Regions from separate parts of the Shewanella sp. GutDb-MelDb genome, predicted to be linked through region 4. Evidence: predicted binding sites of a transcription regulator. Region 4 holds the regulator's gene; each other region holds the start of a gene.
The links. Region 4 encodes LexA, which represses DNA repair genes until DNA is damaged. Its sites were predicted from a motif close to TACTGTATNNNNATACAGTA; they were not measured.

Region 1 (7,982 bases), on a different contig from region 4:
CGCCCATTCAAGCCAAAGTGGATCTACTGTTGAGCTAAGAGAAAAGCGGTAGTCGGTATTAATCATGTTATCCGAGTTGGTAATCTCTTTGGTCGCTAAGCCTATGCCACCGGCAAGAATAGTTTCTAGAGACCCCGTTTCAATTTTGGCTCCAGAGAAAAGACCTACATCAACTTTTACCCCGGAAAGATCCCAAAATACACTGGTGTTATTAATAAGGTGTCGATACTGGTTATCTACGTGTACTGTCATTTCAACGCTGGTGCCATCTGCTATCAATCTGTATTCATCAACTTGACCGACTTTAATACCACGGAAGAATATGGCGGTGCCTTTATTGATCGAACCCAAATTATCATTGCTGATGACGAAGGTGAGCGCGTTATTAATATTATGAAACGGCTTTTCAATTAAACCGATAAACTCTGATGATGTTTGAGCACTCACGCCTGGGAACACTGAAATATAGGGCCCTGTTAGGATGGTTTCTGGCGCTTCAATTCCTGCTAGAGACACTCTGACATCGACAATCGAGAAACTAGCATCTTGTTGATTAAAGCTGGCGGCATAATCACCATAAAGGTAAGCCTCTACGTTTAATTCAGATAGATCTTTACTCAGTACCACAGAGTGAACCTCACCCACCTTGTGGCCTAAATAACGGATGGGTGCTTTTTTCTCCAATTTAACCGTGGCAGGGAAGGTTAATGAGATTGTTGTTGACTGACTCAAGGCGAGAAATTTTGAATCGTATAGGTGTTTGCCATTGTCTAGCACTGGACTATCGAGTAACCCCAATGTGATCCCACCCTTAATGGCAGCTTGAAGTGGTGCGACTTCAACTTCGATACCGTTTAGACTGGCGTTTATTGATAATGCGCTATTACGCCAAAATACCGTTTTGTCGTTGAGTAAACTGGCAAATGATTTTTGGATACTGATATCGATGATGAAATTATTCTCTTTACGCTGCCATTCGACTTGTTCTACTTGACCAATCTGCATTTTTTTATAATAAATTGGCGAACCTTTAATCACGTCCGCTCCGTCTTTACTGGTGAGCTGCTTATTGATTCGCTGCTTATTCTTAAAGAAGCTTTTAGCGTCGCTGCTGTTGGCAAACACATTTAATGATGCACCCTTAGCGATCTGCTGATTATTACTACTTCTGACTAAGCTTAATGCTCCAAGGCTAAAAGTATTTAAATCACGTGTTTTAACGGCAACGCCTCCAAGGTCAGCCTCAATAGATAATGCCGACTCGGCGATAAAGTAACTGTCTTTAGTGACAAGCGAACTAAAATCAGCGTCGACTTCAATGTTATATTCCACTTCTGTTAACGCAGCATTGAGTTGGCTAGACAACACAGTGCCTATTTTTATCTGTTTAAATCGCAGTTCAGCACCCGCGGAAATACCCGGGTTTGTATCGGAATGTAACGTTAAAGCCAGTTTTTGCGTATTTAAAGGCTGCGGTTGGTCAGTTAACAGTGGGTATTGCTGCAGTGGCTCTCCAGTACCTGGAGTAAAGTTAATCACGCTGCCGGTCAATAATCTTTCAGGGTGCTTTATACCATTGAGAGAGATATCTGCGCCTTCTAGCCAGAATGACGAACTGCCAGCGAGTAGCTCACTATATTGGCTGTCAATTTTAACAAGTAAACTGACTCCGTCATCCGTCAATATTTTATCAGTGACATGGCCAATTTTAATGCCTCTGAATATAATTGCCGTGTGCTTTGATACGGATTCAGATCCCGTCGCCGTAAGCATCAACTCTACACCACCGAATGCTTGCTCTTCACTGTCGTATAAAGAAAATTCATGTTGGTTCTGAGCAGCGTCAGAATGATCACTAGAGCTAAAACTAATACCACCGGCTAGGATGGAGGCGAGGCTTTCACTGCGAACTTCTATCCCTGAAAGTGATGCATCAATACTGATCCCTGATACATTCCAAAATTGTGAATCAACTTTGACTAAACTGGCATATTGTTGCTGAATAAACGCCGTTACAATGATTTTTTGGCTATTGTCTAAGCGGTATCCAACGACTTGTCCCACGGGAATTTGACGATAAAAGAGCGGTGAGCCAACGTCTAAAGACCCTAGCTTATCCGAGGTTATGTTGACAATAAGGCCTTCATTACCAGGGGTAATAACGGGGGCGGTAATTTCAGCTTCAAAAAATGAACGTGATTCACCTTCACCGGGCAAAATGCTGATGTAGTTACCTGAAAATAGAGTGTCTAGTCCTTCGATGCCTGTGATTGAAGCTTTCGGCGTTACCAACCAAAATTTAGTCCCTTTATTGATAAAAGGCGAAGAGCGATAGTCCATTAATACATCGACATTCACACCTTGTAGTTGATCATCAATACTGATATCGGCCACTTTTCCTACTGTTAAACCTTGGTATTTAACCAGTGTTTTACCAATATCCATTCCGGTAGCGTTTGGGAAATGAATTCTCACTTCTACACCTGATTCTCGGATGCTTTTTACGCCAAGCCAAGCGCCTAACGCGAGCGCAATAATGGGCAATAACCAAATAGGCGAGAACAGTTTTTTCTTTACGACTTTAGGTGTTTGTACTTGAGTCATTTTTTGTTTCCAGTCGGTCCCAGAGTAAACGCGTATCAATTACTTTTGCTGCCAGTTGCGTCAGTAAAATGACCAAGGCAAATGCAGTAGCAGCCGGTGCGGGTTTCGCATCTAGTAATTGCCCCATATTAACTACGGCAACGGTTAACGAAATAACGAAAAGATCCAGCATAGACCAACGGCCTATCCATTCAATAATATGAAAACCTATCATCAAATTCTTTTTTGAAATAGGTAATTTAAAACTGATCGCGGTTAAGTATATGGTAAGGCCAATTATTTTTAATAATGGCACCAAAATACTCGCCGTGAATAATATGATTGCTATAGGGATCATATCTGTTTTTACAAGGTGTGCGATACCCGAAAAAATAGTGTCTTGAGTGACTTGCCCCTGATTTGTAAGCGTCGTTATCGGGTATAGATTCGCGGGTATGAGTAAAATCGCGGCTGTGATTAACAAAGCCCAGCTTTTTTGTAAACTCCCATAATCTCTAATAACGAGTTTGGTATCACAGCGACTGCAACAAGCTGATTCAGCACAGGTAACCTTATTGCATGTTGGGCAACATGTTAGGCCTATTTGCTTACCTAATGTGGATTCGTTTGGGTTACTTTTCAAGAAAACTCCACATATGCTCCAAATCGTACTCTCTTAAAAGGAATAAATTCATAATAAACAGCATTGTAAAGCAGAAGGTGCCGAAACCAAATGAAACTGTAGCAAAGTCGGCAAGGTTGAAAGCGGCCACTAAAAAGCTAATGACATAAATTTCGAGCATTGTGAGTTGTGTCAGCAATCCCTGTAGTTTTAATGCCTGCTTTAATATTGACCTTAATAGACGATGCTGCAATCCATGTTTTATGATAACGATTTGTATCAAGATAGACATAAGTAGAATGCCTGGTGCAATTACTGCGGCAGTCATTACTGCAATGGCAACAATCCAGTAGCCTTGTTGGTATACTGCTAAAGCGCCTTCTAATACCGTTGTGGTACGCATGCTACCAAGAAATTCTAACTCTAGCACTGGGTAGGTATTGGCAGGGAAGAAAAATATTATTGCGGTAATACACAGTGCTAGCATGCCATTTAATGAGCAATATGGTGTGTCATAGAGCTGGGTGTGGCAGCGTGGACAAAGGGCTCTGACGCCTGTAGGCAATGCACGCTTTCTGATGACGAGGTCACAAGACCGACATAAAGTAACACTATTATCTAGCGCGTCCGATGTCATAAGAATTAAAACCTCTATAAAACGTACAAAGTTAAAGAAAAAGCTTTATCGTGATATTGAACTCAATTTATGCGTAGGCAATTGATTAATACAGAGTCCTTATATTGATAAGCCTACCAGATTTTCAAGAAAACTTGCATAAGAACTTCAATGTGTGAGACTCTTTACTGTATATAAAAACAGTGTGAGGTTAATTATGGCCGTTATAACAAAATTTGTCGTAGTTAGAGAAGGGGTTGAAAAGATGACTTTTACATCGAAGAAGGAGGCTGATGCCTACGACAAGATGCTTGATGTCGCTGACAACTTGATCCCTTTTCTAAGTAAATCTGAACTAGGACTCGAAGATAATGATATTGAAAAAATTGGTTTTTATTTGGCGCAACATAAAGATGAGCTGCAATCTTTGCTGAAAGGTAGTGCACCGGAAAAAAGTACACCCGCTAAAAAAGTATCTAAAAAGACTGATTCAAACTAAAAAAGTCGAAAATAGTCTGTTTGAAATTGATTGTTTGTTGGTAAAATGCGACGAATTTATTTGTTTTAATTGATGGAACTGTTAAAGGATATTTATGACTGCGTCGTTTTATGACACATTAAACCGTCAGGTTACCGCTTTACTGACGGGTGAAGATGATCAAATTGCCGCTTTAGCCAATTTTTCAGCGTTGTTAAATGACAACTTAGCTGACCTTAATTGGGTTGGTTTTTATCTATTAAAGAATGATCTGTTAGTACTTGGACCTTTTCAAGGGAAAGTTGCTTGCTCCCGTATTCCGGTAGGTAAAGGTGTTTGTGGCACAGCAGTGGAAAAAAATCAAACACAAAGAATTGCCGACGTACATCAATTTTCGGGACACATTGCGTGTGATTCTGCCAGTGTTTCAGAATTAGTTGTGCCCTTTAGGCGAGATGGTATTGTTATCGGAGTACTCGATATCGATAGCCCTTCGTTATCAAGATTTGATGAAATTGACCAGCGTGGTGTGGAAACGATGGTTAAAAGTCTCGAAAACTGCCTATTTGGTTAATCTACGACCAATTATTGCTAATTGGTGGTCGCAATCATTTCGTGCGTCTCTATAATGAGCGGTTTGAGCAATGAAATTTCAAATCGTGATTATTCGCTAAAGCGAATCAATAGCGTTTATGATAGGTTGTTGCTAAGGTAGGTTTGATTTTGGCACTAAAAATATAAATTAATCATTATTAATTTGTGCTTTAGGTCATAATCAGACAAATATAAACGACACGTAAATCAATGAGAGAGATAAACTCTTTTGGTGGTGTCCCTTTTTTAAACTGTGGAAGTAAAGATGGAATCAACAGAAAAGTTGACCGATACCAACGCTATTCTTGCGTACTTATATGAAACATTTCCTTTATGCTTTATTGCTGAAGGTGAAACGAAACCATTAAAAATCGGGTTGTTTCAAGATTTAGCGGAAAGGTTAGCTGATGATTCTAAAGTCAGTAAGACTCAACTAAGAATCGCTTTAAGAAGATACACAAGTAGCTGGCGTTACCTTAAGTGTGTGAAAGCCGGTGCACACCGTATCGATTTAGATGGTAATTCTTGTGGTGAGCTAGAACAAGAGCACGTTGACCATGCTCAAGCTACACTTAAAGAAAGTCAGGAAAAAGCGAAAGCAAAAAGAATAGCGAAGGCAGGTAAAACTCCAGCGCCTTCAGCTACTGCTAACAAGCCAGCTAAAAAACCGGTTGCGAGAAGACCGAAAGCGGCTACTAACGCAAAACCTGCAAAAGAGAAAGTCGCGGTAGCAATTTTAACGCCTGCAGTATTGGCTGAGTTGAAGAAAAATCAACGTGTAAATGTCAAACTAGGTAAGGCGCCAGTAGCTGGTGTTATTTTGGATATCAAAAAAGAAGATGTTCAAGTTCAGCTAGATTCAGGTTTAACGATTAAAGTTAAAGCGGAATACATACTACTGTAATGGTTTAAAAGCATGTAAAGGAGTAACTTGTTGATGCGGAAAATGTCTCTGGCTGTATCTATCGCCAGTATTTTTGTAGGATTCTCGGCGTGGGCTGTTAGCCCTACTATTCAATTCAGCGAGTTACCTGCTTTAAAGCAGGAACCCCAACATAAGGTGGCGAGTAAACGCGTCACTGGTTTGTTTACCCGATCACATTACCATCGTTTTGAAATGGACGATGCGTTCTCAAAGCAAGTTTTCGAGCGTTATCTTAAGCAATTAGATTATCGTAAGAATGTGTTATTGCAATCCGATGTTGATAGCTTTATGGCTTATTCAACTCAATTTGACGAAATGTTAAAAAGTGGCAATCTCCAGCAAGCATATTCAATGTTTGAAGTCATTCAAAAGCGTCGCTATGAACGGTTTACCTATGCACTTTCTCTGCTAGATAAAGAGATGAAGTTTGATGTCGTCGGCGATGCTTACGAATTCGATCGTAAAGATGCTGCTTGGCCTAAAAATGAAGCTGAGTTAAATGAACTCTGGCGTCAGCGAGTCAAATACGATGCGCTTAATCTTTCACTCACAGGCAAAAAGTGGGATGAAATAGTTACTGTTTTATCGAAGCGATATAACAATTCAATTAAGCGTCTGAGTCAAACCCACAGTGAAGATGTTTTCCAAGGGGTGATGAACGCATTTGCAAGAACGGTAGAACCCCACACTAGCTACTTATCTCCTCGAAATGCTGAACGTTTCCAAATGGAAATGAATTTGAGCCTAGAGGGTATTGGTGCGGTGCTTCAAGTCGATGACGATTACACGATTATTAAGAGCTTAGTAGCAGGTGGTCCAGCGGCGACAAGTGAGAAGTTATCACCAGAAGATAAGATCGTTGGTGTTGGCCAAGAAGGTGAAGACGTTGTTGACGTTATCGGTTGGCGTTTAGACGATGTAGTCGAGTTAATTAAAGGACCAAAAGGCAGTAAGGTTGTTTTAGAGATCTTGCCAAATAAAGGCGGATCGAGTGCCAAGCCTTTTGAACTAACAATTGTTAGAGATAAAATACGACTAGAAGACCGTGCAGCAACATCAAAGGTTGTTGAACCTACAGAAGGTCCTTACGCTAATCGTAAAGTGGGCGTAATCCATATCCCTGGTTTTTATATGAACCTTTCAAAGGATGTTTCTAAAGAGCTTGCTGAGCTGAAAGAGGCAAAAGTTGAAGGGATTATTATTGACCTGCGCGGGAATGGTGGCGGTGCGTTAACAGAAGCAACTTTGCTTACCGGTCTGTTCATTGAACAAGGTCCTGTTGTACAAATACGTGACGCTAATGGTCGAGTTTCGCAAAATAGAGACAATGACGGAAGAGTGACTTATGACGGTCCTTTAACCGTGATGGTAGACCGTTACAGTGCATCAGCCTCAGAAATTTTTGCTGCAGCGCTGCAAGATTATGACCGCGCGTTGATTGTAGGTGAATCTACCTTTGGTAAAGGTACTGTGCAACAGCATAAAGGACTTGGCCGTATATACGATATGTATGAGAAGCCTATTGGCCATGTACAGTACACTATCGCAAAGTTTTACCGGATCAATGGCGGTAGCACTCAACTTAAAGGGGTAACCCCTGATATTCCGTTCCCAAGTGCATTAGCGCCTGGTGAATATGGCGAGGCTGAAGAAGAAAATGCACTGCCGTGGGATAAGGTACCTGTTGCTCAATACGGTACGTTAAATGAAATATACCCAGAGTTAATTCAGAATCTTGATGGTAAACATCAGCAAAGAATTAAGACTGACGTTGAATTCAGTTATATCTTCCAAGATATAGCGGAGTTTAAAGAGAGTCATAACGACAAGACCGTTTCATTGGTCGAAAGTGAACGACTCGCTGAACGTGATGAAAATGATAAGAAGCAACTTGATCGTGTCAATGAACGTAGAGTTCGAGAAGGTCTAGAGATTGTTAAATCGTTAGACGATATTGAAGATGACACTGAAAAAACAGATGCATTTCTTGATGAAACTGCTTACATTACACTCGATTTAGTCGACGTAGAGAAAGTAGCGAAGAATCAAAAATAGTGATTCATCCTGAATTAGAAAACGCGCTTTTAGCGCGTTTTTTTTAACCTAAAATTAGAATATGTAGGCCTACAATGACACAACCACAAGCTAAGTATCTCAAAGATTA
Region 2 (7,982 bases), on a different contig from region 4:
GTAAAGATACTCGCTTGACGTTAAGAATGAGTAATTAACTTTATGTTTACCGGAATTATTGAATCTGTAGGTCATTTACGAAAAGTTGAACGTCGTGGCGATGATATTAGATTAACAGTTGCAAGCGCTAAGCTTGATTTGTCGGACGTTAAGCTCGGTGACAGCATTGCCACCAATGGTGTGTGCCTTACTGTTGTAGAGCGGCTAGCAGATGGTTATGTTGCGGACATTTCAGCCGAGACAGTCAGCCTTACCGGGTTTGCACATTACGCTGTCGGCACCTCGGTTAACTTAGAGAAAGCCGTGACGCCAACAACACGCTTGGGTGGCCATATGGTCAGTGGTCATGTAGATGGCATGGCGCGTATTGATGACCGTCAAGTTCGCGGTCAGGCAATTGAATTTTGGTTATCACCTCCCGTAGAGCTGGGTCGCTATATCGCCCATAAAGGGTCTATTACTATTGATGGTGTGAGTTTAACGGTTAATGAAGTGCAAGGGCATCGATTTAGACTGACCATAGTGCCGCATACAGCAGGTGAGACTACCTTAATAAATTTGAAGGCTGGCGATAGCGTTAATATTGAAGTTGACCTCATTGCTCGCCACTTAGAAAGATTGATGAACTATTCATCAGAGCATGAAAAACAGCAACCTAAGTCCGAAGTTACTATGGAACTGTTAGCTCGCTCAGGTTTTTTACGTTAAATACTGGCTTAAGGCTATTTTAAAGATAGAATTTATCTTTAGAAGCTCCAAAAAAATAATCATATAAATTTATATACTGTTTTGCCACGATAGGCATAAAGGTTAGCAACCTCACTTAATGCAGTAATACAAAATAAAGGTCTGAACATGTCGCTACATAGTATAGAAGAGATCATCGAAGATATTCGTCTAGGCAAGATGGTTATCTTGATGGATGATGAAGATAGAGAAAATGAAGGCGACCTTATTATGGCTGCTGACATGGTGACGCCAGAGGCGGTTAACTTTATGGCGATGTTCGGTCGCGGTCTTATTTGTCAAACCTTGACTAAAGAACGCTGCGAACAGCTAAACCTGCCTTTAATGGTCACCAACAATAATGCCCAGTTCTCAACCAACTTTACAATGTCTATTGAAGCGGCTGAAGGTGTCACAACGGGTATTTCAGCGCAAGATCGTGCCGTCACGGTAAAAGCTGCAGTTGCCAAAGATGCTAAGCCTAGTGATATTGTGCAACCTGGCCACATATTCCCATTGATGGCAAAAGAGGGTGGCGTGCTCATCCGTGCCGGTCATACTGAAGCGGGCTGTGACTTAGCAAGATTAGCAGGTTTTGAAGCTTCATCAGTCATCGTTGAAATTTTAAAGGACGATGGCACCATGGCGCGTCGTCCAGATCTTGAAATTTTTGCTGAAAAGCACGGATTAAAGATGGGCACTATTGCTGACCTAATTGAATACCGCAACACTAAAGAAACCAGTGTTGTACGTGAAGCGCAATGTAAGCTACCAACCCGTTTTGGTGAGTTTGATATGCTGACTTTCCGTGACACTATCGATAATCAATTACACTATGTATTAGTCAAAGGTCCGGTTACAGAGAACATACTTGTACGTGTTCACCTACAAAATACCTTTAACGACCTTTTACATTCCGAGCGCGATCAGCAACGCAGTTGGCCACTAGAAAAAGCAATGCAGCGCATTAGCGAAGACGGTGGCGTACTGGTACTGCTCGGTCATCAAGAGCATAGCAGTGATATTTTAGCCAAAGTTAAAGCATTTGAAGCTGAAGATAACGGCAGTGCACCTATTACAGCTAAGTGGCAAGGAACCTCACGTCAAGTGGGTGTTGGCTCGCAAATCCTAGCAAATGTAGGCGTGACATCAATGCGGTTACTTAGCTCACCAAAGCGTTATCATTCACTATCAGGCTTTGGTTTAGAAGTAACTGATTATATAGCAGAATAAAATACTATCTTGGGTTGGAAAATCATCCAAGGGGTAATTTAACACTTTTCTTATAAATTGCATGGGGATCAGCGTTAACGGCTGTGGTATCATACCGCCTCTTCCGCCCCCATGCTGGGTAATTAGCTAATTTTAGGTAAGATAAATGCACATAGTTCAAGGTAATATCGAATCGAAAAACGCAAAAATTGCGATCGTAGTTTCACGTTTTAATAGCTTTGTTGTAGATAGTTTACTTAGTGGTGCGGTAGACACTCTTAAGCGTTTTGGCCAAGTTTCAGATGATAATATCACTGTAATTAAAGTGCCTGGCGCTGTTGAACTGCCACTTGCTGCACGTCGTGTTGCGGCAAGCGGAAAATTTGACGGAATAATCTCACTTGGTGCGGTTATCCGTGGCGGTACACCTCATTTTGATTTTGTTGCAGGCGAATGTAATAAAGGTCTAGCTCAAGTTGCACTTGAATTTGATATTCCTGTTTCATTCGGCGTTTTAACCACTGATACTATTGAACAAGCAATTGAACGTTCAGGTACTAAAGCAGGCAACAAAGGCGGCGAAGCTGCTTTGGGTCTGTTAGAGATGGTTAACGTGCTGCAAGCACTTGAAGAACACCTGTAATCTAGGACAATTTAATGAAGCCTTCAGAGCGCCGAAAGGCACGTCGTTTAGCGGTTCAGGCCATTTACTCTTGGCAGCTAAGTGGCAACAATATTGCTGATGTTGAGCATGAGTTTCTAACTGAACAAAATGTTGATGGTGTCGATATAACTTACTTTCGTGAGTTATTAGCGGGCGTAGCAACTAAGAAAAGCCAATTGGATGAGCTAATCATTCCATTTTTGACTCGTCCTTTGAATGAAGTTGACCCTGTCGAAAAGGCGATTGTTCGTTTAGCAACTTATGAGCTGACTTTCCGCAAGGATGTTCCTTATAAAGTAGCAATTAACGAAGCTATCGAGCTTGCCAAAGCATTCGGCGCTGAAGATGGACATAAGTTCGTTAACGGTATTCTGGATAAGCTAGTCGCAAGAACGAAATAGTAAAAACGGCATCTTCGGATGCCGTTTTTGTATGCCTAAAAAGAGAATAACAGTTGCATGATCCGTGGCTGGCATTTAATAGCAGAACACATCTAACGTAACTAAAATCATAGCTAAGATCCTCTTACTATTAGCTCCTCTTTTTTCCTCAAACCACTTCTTAATTTGTGATTGGTATTGTGAAAGAATTTCAATTAATCGAAAGCTTTTTTACTGGGCGTGCCCAGTCTCGAAAAGACGTTGCACTTGGCATTGGTGATGATTGCGCCATTGTTGAACCCGCTGCAAATAAATCTGTTGTGATATCTTGTGACACCTTAGTGGAAAACGTGCATTTCTTTGCTGATATGCCTGCAAAAGATCTGGGGTATAAGTCGCTAGCGGTGAATTTATCCGATCTGGCTGCTATGGGCGCGGAGCCTGCATGGATGACATTGGCGCTAACCTTGCCAGAAGTCGACGAAAATTGGTTGGCAGATTATAGTGAAGGCTTGTTTGAAATTGCCGAATACTATGGCGTAGCACTTATTGGCGGTGATACTACTCGTGGTCCCCGCTCAATCACCATTACCATTAATGGCCAAGTGCCTAAGCATGCGGGTCTGACTCGTAGCGGCGCAAGAAATGGAGATTGGATCTACGCTACCGGCACATTAGGTGATTCAGCTTTAGGGCTAGATCTACTGCGTGGAAAAGCGGATTGTAATGAAGACGATAGAAACTATCTTATTAATCGTCATTACCGGCCAACTCCAAGGGTATTAGCGGGGCAAGCACTGCGCACGCTGGCATCGAGTGCCATTGATATTTCAGATGGTTTAGTCTCTGATATCCGACATGTACTGAAAGCCTCGAATATTGGCGCGACAATCAATGTCGATAAGCTGCCTTTATCTCCCCAGCTCAAAGCCAATGTCTCAGCTGAGATGGCGCTAAGCTATGCATTAACGGGTGGTGAGGATTATGAACTACTCTTTACTGTCTCTGAAGCCCAAAAAGGCGCACTAGAGATCGCATTGGCTGAGACGGGTGTGAAGTTTACTAAGATTGGTCAAATTTGCACGGGTGGCAAGTTGAAATTGTTGTTAGATAAACAGCCATTTGAGCCCATTAACCTCGGATTTGAGCACTTTAATTGATGAATTTACTTTCAAAAGATAAAGCACTAACCAAGCTGTCTCTTAAAAATCCTATTCATTTTTTGGCATTAGGATTTGGCTCAGGTTTAGCCGCAAAGGCGCCAGGTACATTTGGTACGCTTGCCGCCATACCGCTCTACTTATTAATGGCACCATTGAGCTTACCTTGGTATATCGGCTTGACGCTTTTTACCGTCTTAATCGGCTTTTATATATGTGATAAAGCCGCTAAAGATATGGGCGTGCATGATCACGGTGCTATTGTTTGGGATGAGATTGCCGGTTTACTTATCACCATGATAGCGGCGCCAGCGGGTTGGCAATGGTTACTGGCCGGTTTTGTGTTGTTTCGCTTTTTTGATATTTTGAAACCATGGCCGATTCGTTGGCTGGATGCAAAAGTGCAAGGTGGTTTTGGGATTATGATTGATGATGTACTTGCAGGGATATTTTCCTTGATTTGCTTACACACCGCAGCTCACTACTTGATTTAGGTCGTGAGTGTGGCATTAAAAAAGGAGCTATTGTTAGCTCCTTTTTTAATGGTTGTTTTACGCAAGTTCATTTAACTAAACAGCAGCTCTTTAGCATTGGCAATCGTATTACTGGTAATGGTGTCACCTCCCAGTAAGCGAGCTAACTCCTCAATTCGCTGGTCTTTATCTAGGGCGACCATGGATGTTTCTGTTTTACCAGATTTACTGGTCTTATTAACAAACATATGTTGATGGCCATTACCGGCAACTTGCGGTAAGTGGGTCACGCAAAATACTTGAGTCGATTCCCCTAAACTCCGCAGCATCCGGCCGACGACAGCCGCCGTTGGACCTGATATCCCCACATCTACTTCATCAAAAATGAGTGTTGGAGTCGCGACTTTTTTAGCGGTAATAACTTGTATGCCAAGGCCTATTCGAGAGAGTTCTCCGCCTGAGGCCACTTTAGCAATGGGCTGCAAAGGTTGACCTGGATTGGTGGTCACGAGAAACTCAATAGCATCGGAGCCTTGAGGGCTAATGACGGCTTGATTAAAGTTGACTGCGATACTGAATTTACCCTTAGGCATGCTCAGCTCATGAATCGATTGAGTCACTTTTTTATCGAGTTCTTTAGCGTAGCGGCCACGACTAAGGCTTAGTTTTCGTGCGTGATTCAAATATGCCTGTTGGCTATTTTGCAGTTGATTGCGGATCTCTTCAAGTTTGTCCCCGTCCGATCCAAGCTCATTGAGTTCATTCAACAGACCTTGATGGTGAGCAAACAATTCACTGGCATTGACATGGTGTTTGCGCGCCAGTTGCAGTGCTTTAGAGATCCGAAGCTCTAATTGTTCAAAGTATTCAGGGTCGAGTTCTAAACCTTCTAAATACCGTTCAAGCTCGCTACTACTCTCTTGTACTTGAATAAGTGCATCATTAAGCATGGCGACAACGCTGCCAAGTTCGGCATCATAACTTTCTAAATCTTGCCCCTGACTTATAGAGGTATTTAATAATGACTCAACACTCGCTTGATCATTGTCCTGCAAAATATTTAATTGGCTACGGCATAGCTCGATTAATGCCGTGCTGTTGGCGAGTTTTTTATGTTCAGCCTCTATGGTTTCAAACTCGCCTTTAGCAATGGCAAACTCATTGAGTTCTTCGACCTGGTATTGCAGTAACTGTTTACGAGCAAGCCTTTCATGCTGCGCTAACTCTAATTGATGTAACTGTTTTTCAACCGTTTTACATCTCTGATAACTCGCCGCTACAGTGTCGAGTAGCATCTTATGGTTGGCGTAACTATCGAGTAAAGTAAGCTGGTGCTCACTTTTTAGCATCGCATGGTGAGCGTGTTGGCCATGGATGCCAATCAGCAGTTGTCCGAGGCATTTTATCTGTGCAAGTGGGACTGGATTACCATTGATATATGCGCGTGAGCGGCCATCATTATTGATGGTTCGTCTTAAGATACACTCATTATCTAGTTCGAGATCATTGTCTTCTAACCAGCGCTTTGCGAGTGGAATATCAGATAATGAAAAGCGTGCACTTACCTCCGCTTTGGTGGCGCCAGGCCGAATGGCATTAGCGTCGGCTCGATTACCTAGGCACAAGCCTAATGCATCTATAGCAATAGATTTACCCGCGCCGGTTTCACCAGTGATACTGGTCATGCCGGCTTTAAAATCGAGTTCCAAAAAACGCACAATAGCAAAATTATTAATGCTGAGTTGGCAAAGCATAGTGATGTCCTATCCCAATACACTGTATTAATGAACAGTATATACTGTTTTTTTATACAGTAAACTATCAGTTGGAAAATTAATCGATATCGGCAACTTTTTTCATCTCTAATTACCGCGCCCTATAAGCTAAAAGCTAATCAATACAGTTAGATGGGAATTATTCATTAGCGGGTTAATAAATTTAGCTAGTGCACTCTCTCACTATGCAGAAGTAAAAGTTGCTAGAACCAAGGTTTAGCAAGGCGGGCATTTAAATTAAGCATCGAATGTTAACCCAATAGATAAGCTTCTAATAACGGTAAAGTAATAAAGGTGACAAGGGTACCCAATAGTATTCCCTGAGCACTGGTGATGACTTGAGTTTGGTACCGTTGTGCAAGTAGGTAGACACTGGCAGCAGTCGGCAGCGCCGCGAGTATGACGCCCATAGCAATCAATTGTGGATCAACATCTAGGCTAAACATGATCAAGTAAGTGACTAGAGGCTGAAAAATCAGTTTAATGGCATTGATAGCACTAATCTCTGTGAGCTGTTTCAGGCTAATAATATGTGTTGAAGTTTGGTGTTGAGCTGATTTAGCGAGCACCATACCGATGGCAAACAGTGCACAAGGGCTCGAGGTCATACCCAGTTGACGAATGATGAGGGCGATACTATCAGGCAAAGTAATTGTCATTGCGGATAGGACTATCCCAACCATACTACCCACTACAATAGGGTTGTGCATTAAGGCGAGGCTAATGATTTTTGCCGCTGAGCTGCTTTGCTTGCGGCCAATCATTTCCAATGACACGAGCGCGATGGCAAAAATTAACACCGATAATAGACTGGCAATAGCGGCTGCGGCGAGTGCCGTTTGATTATTGGGAAACAACATCGCCATTAAGGGAATACCGATAAAAGCAGTATTGCCAAAGGTGGCGTTGAGCGCTCGCATAGACGCGACTGCGTTTTGAGATGGATTGGTCCAACGCGAGACGAGAAAGGTGATCGCGTAGCTGGTTAGCATGGCGCCACTAAACCCAGCGATATAACCCCAGTGCAGTATGTCGTTGATCGGGGTTTGTGCCAATGTGATCAGCATAATGGCCGGAAACGCAATATAGTACACATATTGGTTTAAAACTTGATCGGTCTCAGCAGGCAGCAGTTTTGATTTTTGCACCAAAGTGCCAATCAACATGATGCCAAATACAGCGAGTAGTGGCGTTATAACAGCTGACATATTTTCTCTATTAACTTGTCTACAATATACGTAAAACACGCATAAAATTGAGTTAGAACATTATCATATTTACGTTTTGTTATACTATTAATCTTAGGTCGTAGCCGATCCCCTTTTTATGTTTTAAACGCTTGGGTTTATATTGATGAATAGTAATTTTGGTTTGGAATTACAGCTGATCTACCAATTTGTTCATTTAGTTAATGCAGGGAGCTTTTCCCAAGCCGCTAAAGAGCTGGAGATGCCAATTGCAACGGTGAGCCGTAAGTTGACTAAATTGGAAACACAGCTCGATAAGCAGTTGTTGATGAGGAACACTCGCAAGCTGCGTCTAACAGAGGAGGGCATAGCGCTGTTTCAGCAATATCAGGCCATAGTATCTCA
Region 3 (7,982 bases), on a different contig from region 4:
ATAGATAGGTAGCGTAATAAAGATTTGCTGATACACCATCCACATGCCCGATAAAATAAGCAGGTAGATAACAAATGGTTTGTTACCTAGGCTAATTTTTTGGCCATACCATGGCGCGCCTTTTTGAGATGAAGCCAGCTTGTCCCAAATAAGATGGGCACTGAACCAACAGGCATAGATAATAAGCGTCGTTTCACCGGTGATCCATTTAGCGCCAAAAGACATTAATATAATCAGCGTACCGAAAAATAGAATCGCGAAACGAGCATTACCGAGGACCTCTTGAATATCGCTGAAAACGGCTTTGAGTGGTTTACCTTTTTGGCTATTTTGATCCGTTGGCTCTTTGTAGAATAACAGAGCAGGGATAAAGTTAAGTGCGATCCAGAATGAAGACATAATAAACACCCAGTCCCAGCTAATGGCGCGCACGTAACCCGCCACGAATGGCCCTAAGAATCCACCAATATTGACCATCATGTAAAATATGCCAAAACCTAAGCCACGGTTAGTGTCATCGGTGGTACGGGCGACAGTACCTGTTACAACAGGTTTAAAGCACGCAGCGCCTACAGCTACGCCCATGAAGGCAACAAAGAAGCCCATAAAACTATCGACCTGACCCAATATATAATAACTGGGGCACATGATGGCATAAGAAATTAGAAACATTTTCCGGTAACCATAACGGTCGGCAAGTGCGCCTGTCAGTACTGGGAAAAGGTACAAGAAAAAGGGGATCATACCTTGTAGCAGGCCACGTTCTTGATCAGAAAAACCTAATCCACCTTGATTTTGTGGCGAGGTCATATAGAGCGATGAAAGGGCAAAAAAGCCATACCAAGCGAGTCGTTCAAAGATCTCCATGGTATTTGCGACAAAGAATGTCGGGGGTAAGGGGGATCGCACAGCTTGTGTCATATTATTATCCGTATACTTTATACATTTTTAAGGATGTTAACATAGCTGTTACTAAAATGGATCGTATTGTGTGATTTTGAATCGTTTTCGCGCTAAGGGAAGCGCCGTAATTTAATATAATTCCCGAGCTTATATTATCGACTTTATTCTCAGTATCGTAACGGTTGCCATCTGAACGGCCTCTTTTCGGGGCAAACAGGGGCTGAGTACGGTAAGTTAAGACTCGCAAGAGTTGCCTTTATTGTCGATTCGGTCATAATAGCGCGAAATTTTTTAGTTAATACTAGTGTGATAATGATATGGCAGTGTTAGACATTTTAACGATCCCTGATGAGCGGCTTAAACGAAAAGCTGAGCCGGTTAAGGATATTGATGCGGTGCAGGGTTTTATTGATGATTTGATTGAAACCATGTACGACACCGAGGATGGTATCGGGCTTGCAGCAACTCAAGTCGGTAGCTTGCATGCTATTTTAGTTATCGATTTGTCTGAAGAACGCGATCAGCCGATGGTATTGATTAATCCTGAAATGGTAGAAACGCGTGGTGATTTTCAAGGGGAAGAGGGCTGTTTGTCTATTCCTGGTTATCGTGCGAAAGTGAATCGTCATGAAGGCGTAAAAGTCACTGCATTAGATCGCACAGGTCAAGCATTCGAGATCGATACCGATGAGTTTCTTGCCGTTGTACTGCAACATGAGATGGATCATCTCAAGGGTGTGGTGTTCACCGATCACCTGTCGATGTTAAAGCAGCAAATAGCGCTCAAGAAAGTGAAAAAGTATAAGTAATAAGTCCTTGCTTTAGAATTTATTACGATACATAAAAGTATTATTTATTAACGCCCCTCAATTGAGGGGCGTTTTTTTTGGCTTGCAGATCTGAATCGAGTACTTGCGATCTCAATAAAGATAATTATACTGTATGCATATACAGTATTTAAATTTAAGGATCATAACGCCTGTTATCAAAGGGTAGGTCCTCAAATGATGAGTACTTTTTATCTCACAGACAGGTGGAAACATGGATCAATCAAGCGCAAAGGCATATTCGGTATTAAAAGATAAAGAAGCGTCAGAGCCGATTGATAGTGCCAGTTTCCGCAAGCCGGTGATCGTCAATGCTGAGCGAATATGCAAGACCGCTACCAGCGCTAATACAACAGGAACCTGTTCTTTAAATCAATTGTTAGAACGGCAAGACATTTGGCGTGGGCAGCAGTGGCAGCAGCAACATGTAGCCTATCCGACGGGTTTTTCATTGTTAGATAAAAATCTTGCTGATAATGGTTGGCCACAAATCGGTGTGTGCGAAATTTTATGTGATGGTGTGGGTCAAGGTGAGCTCAGTATCGTGTTGCCTTTATTGAAACAACTTATAAGCCACTGTGTGTCATCAACACAAATTAATGATTCCATGGTGATGCTGGTGGCGCCGCCTCACATCCCTTCGCCGCAAGCTTTGTTACAACAAGGGTTGGATGTGGAACGCTTGATCTGGATAGATACTGAAGAGCGAAAAGAACGCTTGTGGTCCATTGAACAAGCGTTAGCGAGTGGCAGCGTACCACTAGTATTAGCTTGGCTAGACAGTTTATCGATAACTGAGGCGAGAAGGTTGCAGCTAGCTGCAGAGAAAGGCCAAGCCTTGTGTATGCTCTATTTACCGACAACGAATGCACAGCTGTCACACCCAGTGAATTTACGTTTAGTGCTGCAAAGACAGTGCTTTTCGGCGTTAAATGCCAATGACAGTAATAACAAAAAAGCCGTTATCGTCGAAGCATCAATGTTGAAATTAGTGCCCAAGCTGACTGAGCGCCAGCAGCCAAGTTTAAGTCGATTTTCAAATAGTCATTTAGGGATGACTGAAATCAATATTATTAAGCGCCGTGGTGGCTGGCCTAGCCCTGTCTTTAGTCTACCGCTGCTGCCTCCTCATTTAAAAGAAAGTCTATTGGGTGTCAGTGCTTGTTTGATTGATAACGCTTCGCTAAATGATGACTTGTCCGGTAGCGCCTCACTTAATATCGATTTGATAGGTCAGGATCTGTGCCAAGCGCAAGTTAGCGCAATTAAAGGGCTGGCGGATTATAGGGCTGTAATCAGTAGCCCACTATTACCGTCTACTGCGGGTGATAAGGTTCTATCTGTTATTAACACCTTATCTGTTACTAATAAGAGTGCAGCGGTTAAAGTCACAAGTAGCAGACGATCAATATTGGCTGTACACATCGATGCGGTAAACGCTGAGAGAGCGAGCAAAAAAGCTAATTCATCTTCTGTTATTTATCATGCAGCTGAGGCTGAGCGAGAAAACCACTTATCGTTGCAGCTTGAGCCAACACGTAGATTAAGCCTGCAGCCGACATATTATCTTAAAGCGCCTTTGAGTGAACTGGTGAGCGATTCAATAGAGCAGGCAACGTTAGTAACACCGACATTGTCAGCAGAGGTAAAGCGTCACAGTCAACCATCGCTTGCTGCATCTTATAACGACTCTGCTCAAGATAGATGGACAGAGTCTTATAAAACGCTGCAGCAAGGGGCGCCAACATCACCTAGCAAAATTCATTAACCTAATGCATGGTCGCTAATGGATATGTTATGGCTAGCAGCTCATTACCCACAGTGGGCACTACAATACTTCTGTTACCGCAATGAGCTAAATCAAAGCGCTGAAGTACTATTGTATGACCCTAAGTCTTTACACGTGCTGGCACTTGACGCTGGGAGTCACAAAGCTGGAGTGACGGTTGGGATGAGCCTTTCTACCGCGCAAAGTTTAACGCCGTCGGCGATGTTAGCTGAGTTCGACGCCTCCACTAATCAGCAAGCGTCAGATTGGCTATGCCAATGGAGCTATGAGTTTAGTGCACGCGTCGTGCCCCTGCGCTGCGCCTTGGTGCATGATGCACACAAAGATGGTCAATCGAGTGCGAAGTTACATGTCGATGAGTTTGTTTGTAACACCCTGTTGCTTGAAGTCAGTTCCATAGCGCTTATTTTCGATGGTATTGATAAGCTTATTGAGCAATATGCTCAACGAGCCAAAACCTATGGTTTAGAGGTGTCTCTTGCAATAGGCAAAACACCTTTAGCGGCACAGTTGCTCGCGCAGCAGTCTTCAGTCATGGCTGAAGTGACCCAAAGTGAATCCCTTAATCCTGATAAGAGCCATGCGTTACTTAGTCAATTACCGATTGCCTCACTACCGATATCACGCTTTTTAAGGCAAAGCTTTCTCGATATTGGCGTGACCTCTTTTGCGGCTTTGTGCACTTTACCGGATAAGGAACTAGGGCGACGATTCGGCCCCAAGCTGCTGCAACTTCTGGCAAAAATCTCGGGCGCTTTACCGCATCCGTTAACCTATTTTGAGCCAGAGGAAACTTATCTGCAAAAACTGTCTTTATTATATGAAGTTGAATTGATGCAAGGGATTGTTTTTCCGTTAGGTAGAATGCTCAAAGAGATGGCGAGCTACTTAAAGCAACGCCAACTTGCGATTCAACAGCTTAAATTGACCCTCATCTACCGTGATAGCGAGCGCAGTCAGCTTGATATTATTATTCAGTACCCCTTTGCCGAGCATCGCAGTGATAACTTATTAAGCTTATGCCGTATGCAACTAGAGCGTGTCACTCTGTATCAACCTGTGGTTGAAATGGTGATTTCTGTCGACAAGTTTGTACCTATTACGATTGCTAATGACAACTGGTTTGGACCACAACAGGCAGCTCAGGGGCAACGTTCAGAGAAAGCTTTGCGGCTGATGGCGCTGCTACAAGCAAGACTGGGTAGCGATAAGGTGAAAGGACTGCTGGCAACTTCTGCTCATTTACCTGAAGAGAGTTGGCAAGCAACGGATCTTTCCGCTACCAGCCAAGAGCACAGACCCGTTATCAAGTCATTGCAACAACTCTCTGATCTTGGCCATCCGACGACAGGCCTCAGCGTGGGGGCGTGCCGTCCAAGTTGGTTGTTGACGACACCTGAAATGATCTCGATTGAGATGATTGAGCTGTTAAAAGGACCTGAAAGACTGCAAACACACTGGTGGCAGGAGCCAGCCATATGCCGTGATTACTATATTGCGAGTCATCAGCTAGGCGGATTATGTTGGGTATTTAAAGATAGCCGTGGTTTTTTCTTACATGGCTGGTTTGGCTAATGTACGCCGAACTACATGCTATCTCTAATTACACCTTTCTTCGAGGAGCTTCTCATCCTCACGAGTTGGTCGAACAAGCCGCATTACTGGGATATAAAGCGATTGCGATTACCGATGAGTGTTCATTTGCGGGCATCGTGAAGGCGTATGAGGCTGCCAAAAAACAGCAGATTAAGTTGCTGGTGGGCGCGGAGTTTCAATTAGCAGAAGGTGTGTTTGTGCTGCTTGCGATGGATCGCCGTGGTTACGGGCAAATTAGTCAATTAATCACAACCAGCCGTCGCCGAGCTGCAAAAGGCGAATATCAACTGCACTTTAGTGAACTAAAGCAAGGTTTAGAACGCACCATTTTATTATGGCAACCGACGTCACTTAATCCAATTCGCAGTGATTTAGGCGATTTATCACCGCAACTAGAGGCTTATCAAACTAAGATGCTCGCCATTGGTCAGTCTATCCGCAATGTTTTTGCTCAGCGTTGTTATCTACTGATGGAGCGCAGCTTAGTGGCTGGCGAAGCATTAAAGATCCAGTTGTGGACTCAAATTGCCAGTCAGTTAAACATGGCGTGTGTTGCGGCAGGTAATGTTCGTATGCATTGCGAGCAAAGGCAGAAACTGCAAGACATACTCACCTGCATCCGTTATAGCACTGAACTTTCACAAGCGGGGGAGCGTTTGTTAGCCAACGCCGAAACGGCGCTTAAACCGATGAGTGCGATATATAAACGCTACCCAAAGGCGTGGATTGATAACTCATTACTTATCGCCGCGCAGTGTGATTTTTGCCTTGATGAACTTAAATATGAGTACCCAAGTGAGGTGGTGCCGAGTGGATTATCAGCGAGTCAGTATTTAGCGCAAGAAGTCTATAAAGGAGCTATGCGCCGCTTTAACGACCATGTTCCAACAAGCGTGACATTGCAGTACGAAAAAGAGCTTATCTTGATTAAAGAGATGCAGTACGAATACTTCTTCTTAACCATCTTTGATATCGTTCAATATGCCAAGTTACAACAAATTTTGCATCAAGGGCGAGGCTCTGCGGCTAACTCAGTTGTTTGTTACTGCTTAGGGATCACTGAGGTTGACCCTACAAAAGTGAATATGCTGTTTGAGCGTTTTGTCTCTAAAGAGCGCAATGAGCCTCCTGATATTGACGTTGATTTTGAACATGAACGCCGTGAGGAGATCATTCAATACATCTATCGCAAGTATGGCAGAGAGCGGGCGGCGCTGGCAGCGACAGTGATAAGTTACCGTTTTAAAAGCGCACTGGCAGACGTTGGAAAAGCATTAGGCATCGATAAACAGCACTTAGACCATATGCAGCACAGCATTGATAGGCGTGACAGTGAAGCGGATTGGTTAACCCAGCTACAAGATAAATCCTTGGTACCAACCGAGGGAATGGGCAAATATTTATTGCCGCTAGTGCAGAGCATCTTAGGGTTTCCAAGGCATTTATCGCAGCATGTTGGTGGCTTTATTATCTCTTCAGGTCCATTAAGTGAGTTAGTGCCCGTTGAAAATGCAGCGATGGCCGATAGAACCGTGATTCAGTGGGATAAAGATGATTTAGAAAGCCTAGGGCTACTAAAAGTGGATGTACTGGCGCTTGGTATGCTGACCGCTATTAGGAAATGTTTTCAACTGCTCAGCACACCCAAGCATAATTTTACGATGGATCAGGTGGAGTGGGAGCAAGCCGCTGTTTATAACATGCTACAACGTGGCGACAGTATCGGCGTTTTTCAAGTGGAATCGCGAGCACAGACGTCAATGCTGCCGCGGCTTAAGCCGCGTTGCTATTACGACTTAGTGGTGCAAATCGCTATTGTCCGCCCAGGGCCCATTCAAGGGGATATGGTGCATCCCTATTTAAGGCGTCGAGACGGTTTAGAGAAGGTGACTTACCCAAGCAAAGAGGTTGAATCTGTGTTGTCTCGAACAATGGGCGTGCCGATTTTTCAGGAACAAGTGATTAAGCTGGCAATGGTTGCTGCGGGTTTTTCGGGTGGGGAAGCGGATCAACTGCGGCGGGCGATGGCAAGCTGGAAGAGATCGGGTGAATTACAGCAGTTTGAGGGTAAGCTACTCAACGGTATGCAAAGCCGAGGTTATACGGCTCAGTTTTCACAACAGATCTACAAGCAGATAAAGGGCTTTGGCGAGTATGGTTTTCCAGAGTCCCATTCAGCAAGCTTTGCATTATTAGCCTATGTGTCAGCTTACCTTAAGTATCATTATCCCGCGGCATTTTGCTGTTCATTATTAAACAGCCAACCAATGGGGTTTTATAGCCCATCGCAATTGATCCAAGATGCACAGCGCCACGGCGTTGTTGTGTTACCCGTGTGTATCAATCAAAGCCAGTGGCAACATACACTCGTGGCAGCAGCGCATGGCTCAAAGGCGATTCGTTTAGGATTTCGATTGGTGAAAGGGCTTAATAGAAACGAAATTGATAAATTGATGGAGCAGCGACCAGAGCAAGGTTTTTCTCATATTGATCAGATTTATCAATTAGGCATCGCTCGCCATGAACTGGAAACACTTGCCAGTGCTGATGCGTTTATCAAGGTCGCAGGTCACCGTCATCAAGTGCGTTGGCAGTTATCGGCATGTCAGCCAAGCTTACCTTTATTTGACAATGCCTCGGAGTTTGAAGGGGAGCCTCCGCGAGCAAACAACATTGACCCGCAAGCGCGTGCTGTATTATTTAAGGCGGCAGAGGTGATGTTACCCTGTCCGAGCATTGCTGAGTCCATGCAAGCCGATTATGCCTATACCGGAGTCACACTGGGTCAGCACCCGATGAGCTTATTACGGGATAAACCTTGTCTACAGCATTGTCTAACGGCAGAACAACTCGATGAGTGCCGTAGC
Region 4 (7,982 bases):
GTGTAACCACACTGGCACCTACGGCTGAAATATATCAGGCCGATCTCAGTCTTCATATACTCTTTAAGGATCTACAGTCCATACATAAAGACCGACGACTAAATCGCTCGGATATAACAATATATCGTTGTTATCAGTACCTACCCTACTTGGTGTTGAAATATTGATCAAGATCACTTTTTGATTCATTTGCTTAGCGGCAGTAATAAAAAAGCTCCCGTTAAGGGAGCTTTGCTTTAGAGACTAGATTTGTAATAGAAAGAATTGCTTAATGGACTGCTGCGAACAGTGAACCTTGTTTAAACCGCTCGTCCTGTGTATTTATTGTGCTGTCAGGTAAGTGAGCATTCGCATTTTCAATAATGATACCCACCGCTTGAGCACTCTTTGCGACTAACTGCAGTCGTCTACTGTCTCGTGCATCGACTTCATTCGTCCAGGTTATTACCGCGCTTGATGTGCCACTCGTGAGCGCTTTTTCCATAGCCCAAAGTGTTTCGAATTCATCTTTTGCGTGTACCAGTAGGATTCTATCCATGCGGACGCCAGCAGAAGCGAGCATCTGTTTGTAACCGATATTAGGTGGGCTAATTAATACAATCCAGCGACCTTGTTGGCTCAGTTGAGCAAGTTGGCCACTAATCTGTTTTAATTCAGTGCGCCCCTGAGTGTGAGATACCATAGTTTCGATATCTGTATTTACCTTTTTAGACATAGCTTGAGCAGGTATATCTTGCCAAAGGCCAGGGTGACGCGGGCTTACACCTAATAATTTGTTCATTGCCAATCTCCATTACGGATCACGCCAACGGCTAAACCTTCAATACTTAAGCTTTGGTTTGCCAGATCAACTTCTATCGGTGAATAATCTTCATTCTCAGCATGTAAATAAACTTTATTGCCTTTCTTTTCAAAGCGTTTAACCGTGACTTCATCTTCTACTCGTGCCACCACAACTTGACCGTTGCTTGCATGTTGGATCTTATGCACTGCAAGCAAATCGCCTTCAAGTATGCCGATGTTTTTCATGCTGTCACCGCGTACTTTAAGCAGGAAGTCGGCTGACGGGCGGAACATGGTAGGATCAATTTTATAATGTTGCTCTACATGTTCTTGAGCCAGAATAGGTTCACCTGCGGCCACTTGACCAATAAGCGGTAAACCAAGGTCGGCATCTTCGGTATCATCTTGAATTAACTTAATTCCTCGAGAGGTACCTGGCATGATCTCAATACAGCCTTTCTTCGCTAAAGCTTTTAAGTGCTCCTCGGCTGCATTGGCAGATTTAAAGCCTAAACGTTTGGCTATTTCAGCACGGGTGGGTGGCATACCTGTGTCTGTAATATTGCGTTTAATTAGCTCTAAAATTTCAGCTTGACGTGGTGTAAGTGGTCTCATTATTAAGCCTGTCTTTCCATACAGTAACTGTCAGTATATACAGTATTTCTGTTCGCGCAAGTATTAACCAAATTTATGTTAAAGTTGAATTTATTAGCACTAGGGTGGGGCTGAGAGATTAAGGAGGGATGAACGAGATTTAATCCTGATAGGCAGGATATACATAGACTTATGATGGCTTAAGTCATTGTTCTATAAATACGCAAATGTTTCCGAGTGCCATTATAAAGCAATTGCGCAAACACTCCGAAATTCTGGTATTCTACGGGGTTATTAGAAGCGACTATACTGCAAGCGAATCATGTCGAAAAAAGACTCTCTTTGGTTTAAATCATTACGCTGGATCCAAAAAAAGCTCGTGCACACTATTGTAGTGCCTCATGATCCTTTTGAAGACCTCAATCTCGATCCAAGCAAGCCACTCGTTTATGTCATGAAAACAGAATCTGTTAGTGACATAGCAGCTCTTAGTGAGATAACCGGTAAATTCGGTTTACCTAGCCCATATAATGACTTAGAGGTTAATGGGGTGACTGCGCCGCGCGTTGTCTGCCTTGAAGGTAGCAAGCCTCTATTTGGCGAAAGAGAAAGTGCCGAACAGTATTTGCATTGCTTTAAGCGCCTATTGAGTGTGCATAAGCAAAATGAAGAATTAGATATTCAGCTAGTTCCTGTGAGTCTTTATTGGGGACGAACCCCAGGCAAAGAAGACGACACCATGCGCGCTGCTGTGTTGGAGCGTCAAAATCCGACTTGGTTACGCAAGTGCTTGATGATCTTGTTTCTCGGTCGACACAACTTTGTGCAGTTTTCTAATGCTGTTTCTCTGCGTTATATGGCAGACGAACATGGTACTGATAAGCGCATCGCACAAAAACTAGCCCGTGTCGCGCGAGTGCATTTTCAGCGTCAACGTAAAGTAATGACTGGGCCTCAGCTGCCTAAGCGCCAAGCTCTGTTCCATGCTTTGCTAAAGTCAGAATCAATTACCCGAGCCATTAAAGAAGAAGCGACAAATAAAAAAATCTCCGAATCAGAAGCGCGTGCAAAAGCGATGGAGTATCTAGATGAAGTCGCGGCGGATTACTCCGATAGCTTAGTGCGTATTACCGAGCGTTTTCTTACTTGGTTGTGGAATAAGCTCTATAAAGGTATCAATATTAAAGGTGCGGAGCAGGTTCGTCAGTTGCACCATGATGGTCATGAAATCGTCTATGTACCGTGTCATCGCAGCCACATGGATTATTTGTTGCTGTCTTACATCCTCTATTATCAAGGCATGGTGCCGCCGCATATTGCTGCCGGCATTAATCTTAACTTCTGGCCAGCAGGACCTATGTTCCGCCGTGGTGGCGCATTCTTTATTCGCCGAAGTTTTCGCGGTAATAAGCTCTATACCGCGGTATTCCGTGAATACCTCGATCAACTCTTTACTAAGGGTTATCCGGTTGAGTACTTTACCGAAGGTGGTCGCTCACGCACAGGTCGTTTATTAGCCCCTAAAACAGGCATGATCGCCATGACGCTTAACAGTGTACTGCGCGGTGTTGAACGTCCTGTCACTTTAGTGCCGGTTTATCTTGGTTATGACCATGTAATGGAAGTGGCGACTTATCACAAAGAATTAAGTGGTAAAAAGAAGAAGAAAGAGTCGGTTTGGCAAGTGTTTGGTGCGATTCGAAAGTTAGGTAATTTCGGCCAAGGCTATGTGAATTTTGGTAAGCCAATTACCTTACACAATTTCTTGAACGATGAAGTGCCAACGTGGCGTGAAGATATCGTCCAAGACCCAGAACAAAAGCAACCATGGTTTACACCAGCGGTGAACAAGTTGGCCAGAGAGGTGATGACTAACATTAACGATGCTGCCGCGGTAAGTGCAGTGACGTTAACCAGCTTAGTTTTGCTAGCATCTGAGCAAAATGCGTTAGAGCGTAGCCAGCTAGAAAAGCAGTTGGACCTTTATCTCACGTTATTAAAAGAGTTGCCTTATACCGAATACACATCGGTACCAGAAGGCAGCGGTAAAGACCTTGTATCTCATGGTCTGGAACTGAAAAAGATTAAAATTGAAAGTGATTCGCTTGGGGATATCATTTCCATCGATGATAGCATTGCAATTACAATGACTTATTATCGTAACAACATTATTCATTTAATGGTTGTCCCCTCGCTAATTGCCGCTTGCTTGCTGCGTAAAGAGCAGTGTACTCGTGATGATGTGCTTAGCTTTGTCAGTGATTTTTATCCGTTGCTGAAAGCGGAACTGTTTATGGGCATTGAGGATCCGGCAGCCTATACACACCGCATTCTAGATATTTTTGTCGCGCAAGGCTTAGTGGCTGAAAATGGTCATTTCACTGTTGCTGATAATAAGGTGAATAAGTTGCTGCTGTTGTCTGGCACGATAGACGAAACCATGCAACGTTACGCCATTTTGTTTAATTTGTTGGCAGTAAAACCGAACATGGAACGCTCGGAGCTTGAACGCGACAGCCACCGTCTTGCACAAAGGCTGGGAGCGCTTCACGGTATTACGGCGCCAGAGTTTTACGACAAGAAGCTATACGCCACGCTCAGCGTTAAATTAAAAGAGTTAGGTCATCTAACGGATAGCGAAGGGTGCAGTGATATCAAACGGATTAAAGACAGAGCCAATTTACTGCTACGTTCATTGGTAAGGCAAACAATAGTCGATAGTGTTAATGCGGAGCAAAATAGCTAATGGCCAATCATATGAACGCGGCCAAGAATAAGTCTGCTGGAAAATCGGTGTTAGGCGGCGCAATGATCATCGCCGGCACCACTGTTGGAGCGGGCATGTTCTCGTTGCCTGTTGTGGGCGCTGGGATGTGGTTTGGCTATTCAATGCTGATGCTGGTTGGCATATGGTTTTGCATGTTGGTGTCGGGGCTGATGTTGCTCGAGACTAATTTGCACTTTAAACCGGGTGCGAGTTTTGACACATTAACGAAAACAACATTGGGTCAGTTCTGGCGTATCATCAACGGGCTCTCAATTGCCTTTGTACTGTATATTTTGACCTATGCTTACATTAGTGGCGGCAGCTCGATTGTTAACCATAGCCTTGCAGGGCTTGGGATTAACTTACCGCAAAGTATTGCCGGACTCATTTTTGCCGCCGTATTAGCGTCAATCGTTATTATCAGCACTAAAGCGGTCGATAGAATTACCACTATTATGCTGGGTGGTATGATTATTACGTTCTTTATTGCCGTAGGTAATCTGCTGATCGATGTGGATACCACTAAGTTGTTTGTGCCTGATGGCGAAACCAGTTATGCGCCATATTTACTTGCGGCTTTGCCCTTTGGCTTAGCAAGCTTTGGCTACCACGGTAACGTGCCTAGCCTGGTAAAGTATTACGGTAATCAACCAAAGACGATTATTAAAGCCATCTTCATTGGTACCTTCATCGCACTCGTTATTTATAGCTGCTGGTTAGTGGCGACCATGGGTAATATTCCACGCAGTCAGTTTATTGATATTATCGCTCAAGGCGGCAATATGGGCATATTGGTTGGGGCATTGTCAGAAGTGATAGCCAGTCGCTGGCTTAACACCATGTTGTCGTTATTTGCCAACCTTGCCGTTGCTTCATCATTCCTCGGTGTCACCTTAGGCTTATTTGATTACCTTGCGGATCTGTTTGGTTTTGATGAATCTCGTCAAGGCCGCTTAAAGACCGCCGCAGTAACATTTATACCGCCAACTATTTTGGGCTTGCTATTTCCCAACGGGTTCTTAATTGCTATTGGTTTTGCAGCATTAGCGGCAACTATTTGGGCAGCGATAGTCCCTGCTATGATGGCCTATAAATCACGACAAATATTTGCAGACAGTGACAGTTTTAAAGTGCCAGGTGGCACGCCTTTGATCGTCGTCATCATCATTTTTGGTTTGGTCACTGGCGCATGCCACTTACTGGCCATGGCTGGTATATTGCCCGTTTACGGTTAATCAGCATTATTCATCTGTATGATTAAAAAGCCTCCTTTATAGAGGCTTTTTGTTTTGTCGGTTTATCTTGCTCATATATTGCGTCGGGGTTTGCTTTCTAAAGCGAGCAAAGGAGCGACTGAAACTATGAGCATTTGCATAGCCTAAGCGTTGTGCTATCTCGGCTAAATCTTTTCCTTCCAACATGTATTTGATTGCTTGATTACACAATATATAACCCGATATGTGGGTGAAGCTAAAGCCTATTTTTAGCAAACGCCGTTGCAGTTGCTGCCCTGAGATCCCAAAGAGTTCTGCGACAGAAACCACCGTGGGTAGATCATAATAGCGAGCATAGTTGATCATTTCGTAGAGCACTTTGGGTAGGTCAGAGGGCTGTGGCATGTTCAAATAACTTTCAAGCTGAGCGAGTGACACTGAAGTGGTTAACGTCTCGGTGGGAAAATAATCCATCGGTGATGAACTGAATAAGTCGTCGATACTTATCCATAACTCAGTTTGTGCGGCATTCCAAGATACGGGGCAACCAAATATCGCTTCAGTCTCTTTTTGCTTAATCGGCGGGCCGCTGAGCTTGAGCTTTTTTAAAGTGTAATGATTGCCGGTAAAGTGTTTGATGGCATTAAACAAAGTGATCGCCACCCGCAGTGAATCATGTGAACGAGCCCTTTCTTTGGCATAAGGGTTGTTGTAGCACCATTTCAATATGTTACCTGATTGCAGCGCATAATAGCTTGCCCCAGAATGAAAGCTACAAATCCCATGGTTAATCCGCCGAAAACACAGGGCTAAATCAGGCGCCGACAAGAACCAGTTTCCCGGTATCTCTAGTGCCGAAATATCCAGGTAATGCTGAATTTTCACCATATAGTCGGTATCACCCGTTAGCATCTCTAGTTGTATAAACCATTTAGATACTTCGGTAAACGGGATGAGTGCCATTCGCTCGTCAAACAGAGCAGCTGGGATCGACAGCTCGTTTAAACTAATTCCATAGTGAGCTTCAACACCCTTAAAAACCGGCGCGATATAGCTAGAGCGGATAAATGCCGTATCCATTGTGATAACCATCTTTATTTCGAATGTGGATACCATATTGAATCATAGAATAGAGCTAAATGATATATAGAGGTATTCTGGCTTGTTCTAATTTATAGACAGGGCAAACTGCTTTTTCAATCAGTCGATTTTAAGGTCTAGTTCCCTATGAGTTTATTCAGTATGCCGTTCGTCGATACCGGTGTTGATGCCGCTTTACATGGCGTTGCAGGTGTCGTGATGGTGCTGACAATTGCCGCTGCCGCATTTGGCTTCTGGAAGATCCATGAAATGCCTATTAACAAGGCCCATAAAAAACAGCACCAACAGATAGGGCTCATTACCGCGCTCACCTGGATAGGCTTTGTCTGGCATTGGGTGTGGGTCATCGCGGTGATTGTTGCGTTCGTTGATAGCGAAAAAGCATTGCGCCGTGTGCGAGATATCTGGCGAGAAAACAGTAACGATGACACGAGTGATAACAATGCAGAAATAAAGCCACTTGAGATAAATGAGGAGCAAACCAATGCTTGAAGGTTTAGCGGTTTGGGCTCTATTGATCTACCTGCTGCGTTTAGTCGGCATGCCGTGGAACACTTATAGTAAAAGCTTCGCTTATTTAGGCGGAACGGGGTGGCTGATGTTTGTTTGGGTTGGCCTGCTCAACTACACCCCAATGGACATGTCGGGTGGCTCATTGGTGCAATCGCCACGTATTCAGTTACGGCCTGCCAATACCCAAATAAAAGGTAAGGTAGATAATATCTATGTACAACCCAATCAAACGATTGAGGCTGGTCAGTTAATCTATGATCTGGATGATGAGCCGTTTCAGATTGAGCTCAATAAGACGTTGGTGGCTAAACAGAGCGCAACAGTGGCACTGTCGCTAGCCAGCGAAGATGTGAAACTAGCACTGAAGCAACATGATGTCGCCATTGCTGATGTGAGCATTAGTCGTAATGAGCTGCATGCTGCAACTAAAGATCTACATTGGAAACAGAAAACGCTCGCCCGCTATATTGAGCAGAATCGCGTAGTGCCTGACACAGTGACCAAGAGTTTACTGGATGAACAACAAACGGCGGTCGATCTTGCCATGGCACAAGTGAACACCTATGGTAGCCAAATCGAAAAGGCAGTTACGGCTGAGCAAACGGCGCTACTCAATATTGAGAAGTCTCACCTTAACGTGCAAGGCCGTGAGTCGGACCTTAATAGCGAGATAGAAAATGTAGCGCAAGCACAGTGGAAGCTAGACAACACCAAGGTATACGCACCTGCGGACGGTTATGTCACTAACTTCATTATGCGTGAAGGTCAGTATGTTGGCGTTGCCCCTAGAATGCAGATGTATACCAACGAAAAATATGTGTTAATGCGAGTCAATCATCAGGCTATCCGTAATGTTAAAGTTGGCCAGATGGCGGAATTTTCCTCGGCTGTTTACCCTGGGAAAGTGTTTAATGCAGAAGTTGAAGGGATAGTAGAAGCCACGGGCGAGTCGCAAGGATCGTTACTGGGTTTTGATGACAATGTGAGGCAAACTACGGGGCTAAATGCCA

Region 1: the regulator LexA is predicted to act here: its motif matches at 4,008-4,027, upstream of CXF82_RS09040 (YebG family protein).
Region 2: the regulator LexA is predicted to act here: its motif matches at 6,412-6,431, upstream of recN (DNA repair protein RecN).
Region 3: the regulator LexA is predicted to act here: its motif matches at 1,840-1,859, upstream of imuA (translesion DNA synthesis-associated protein ImuA).

Annotation. Positions count from the first base shown of each region.
Region 1 is NZ_PJBM01000180.1:2,887-10,868, forward strand. It holds gene CXF82_RS09025 (MlaD family protein) at 1-2,604, opposite strand, end outside; gene CXF82_RS09030 (paraquat-inducible protein A) at 2,582-3,226, opposite strand; gene CXF82_RS09035 (paraquat-inducible protein A) at 3,216-3,842, opposite strand; gene CXF82_RS09040 (YebG family protein) at 4,039-4,320, shown strand; gene CXF82_RS09045 (GAF domain-containing protein) at 4,415-4,873, shown strand; gene proQ (RNA chaperone ProQ) at 5,159-5,797, shown strand; gene prc (carboxy terminal-processing peptidase) at 5,831-7,873, shown strand; partial or broken gene pepN (aminopeptidase N) at 7,948-7,982, shown strand, end outside.
Region 2 is NZ_PJBM01000260.1:49,052-57,033, reverse strand. It holds gene ribD (bifunctional diaminohydroxyphosphoribosylaminopyrimidine deaminase/5-amino-6-(5-phosphoribosylamino)uracil reductase RibD) at 1-38, shown strand, start outside; gene CXF82_RS19485 (riboflavin synthase) at 43-708, shown strand; gene ribBA (bifunctional 3,4-dihydroxy-2-butanone-4-phosphate synthase/GTP cyclohydrolase II) at 856-1,959, shown strand; gene ribE (6,7-dimethyl-8-ribityllumazine synthase) at 2,105-2,581, shown strand; gene nusB (transcription antitermination factor NusB) at 2,596-3,003, shown strand; gene thiL (thiamine-phosphate kinase) at 3,183-4,142, shown strand; gene CXF82_RS19460 (phosphatidylglycerophosphatase A family protein) at 4,142-4,636, shown strand; gene recN (DNA repair protein RecN) at 4,708-6,369, opposite strand; gene CXF82_RS19450 (AEC family transporter) at 6,642-7,598, opposite strand; gene CXF82_RS19445 (LysR family transcriptional regulator) at 7,744-7,982, shown strand, end outside.
Region 3 is NZ_PJBM01000161.1:2,154-10,135, reverse strand. It holds gene CXF82_RS07060 (MFS transporter) at 1-921, opposite strand, end outside; gene def (peptide deformylase) at 1,221-1,712, shown strand; gene imuA (translesion DNA synthesis-associated protein ImuA) at 1,945-3,498, shown strand; gene CXF82_RS07045 (Y-family DNA polymerase) at 3,517-5,094, shown strand; gene CXF82_RS07040 (error-prone DNA polymerase) at 5,094-7,982, shown strand, end outside.
Region 4 is NZ_PJBM01000258.1:5,121-13,102, forward strand. It holds gene CXF82_RS18475 (cell division inhibitor SulA) at 269-781, opposite strand; gene lexA (transcriptional repressor LexA) at 778-1,398, opposite strand; gene plsB (glycerol-3-phosphate 1-O-acyltransferase PlsB) at 1,700-4,123, shown strand; gene mtr (tryptophan permease) at 4,123-5,379, shown strand; gene CXF82_RS18495 (AraC family transcriptional regulator) at 5,416-6,438, opposite strand; gene CXF82_RS18500 (MFS transporter) at 6,586-6,951, shown strand; gene CXF82_RS18505 (HlyD family secretion protein) at 6,944-7,982, shown strand, end outside.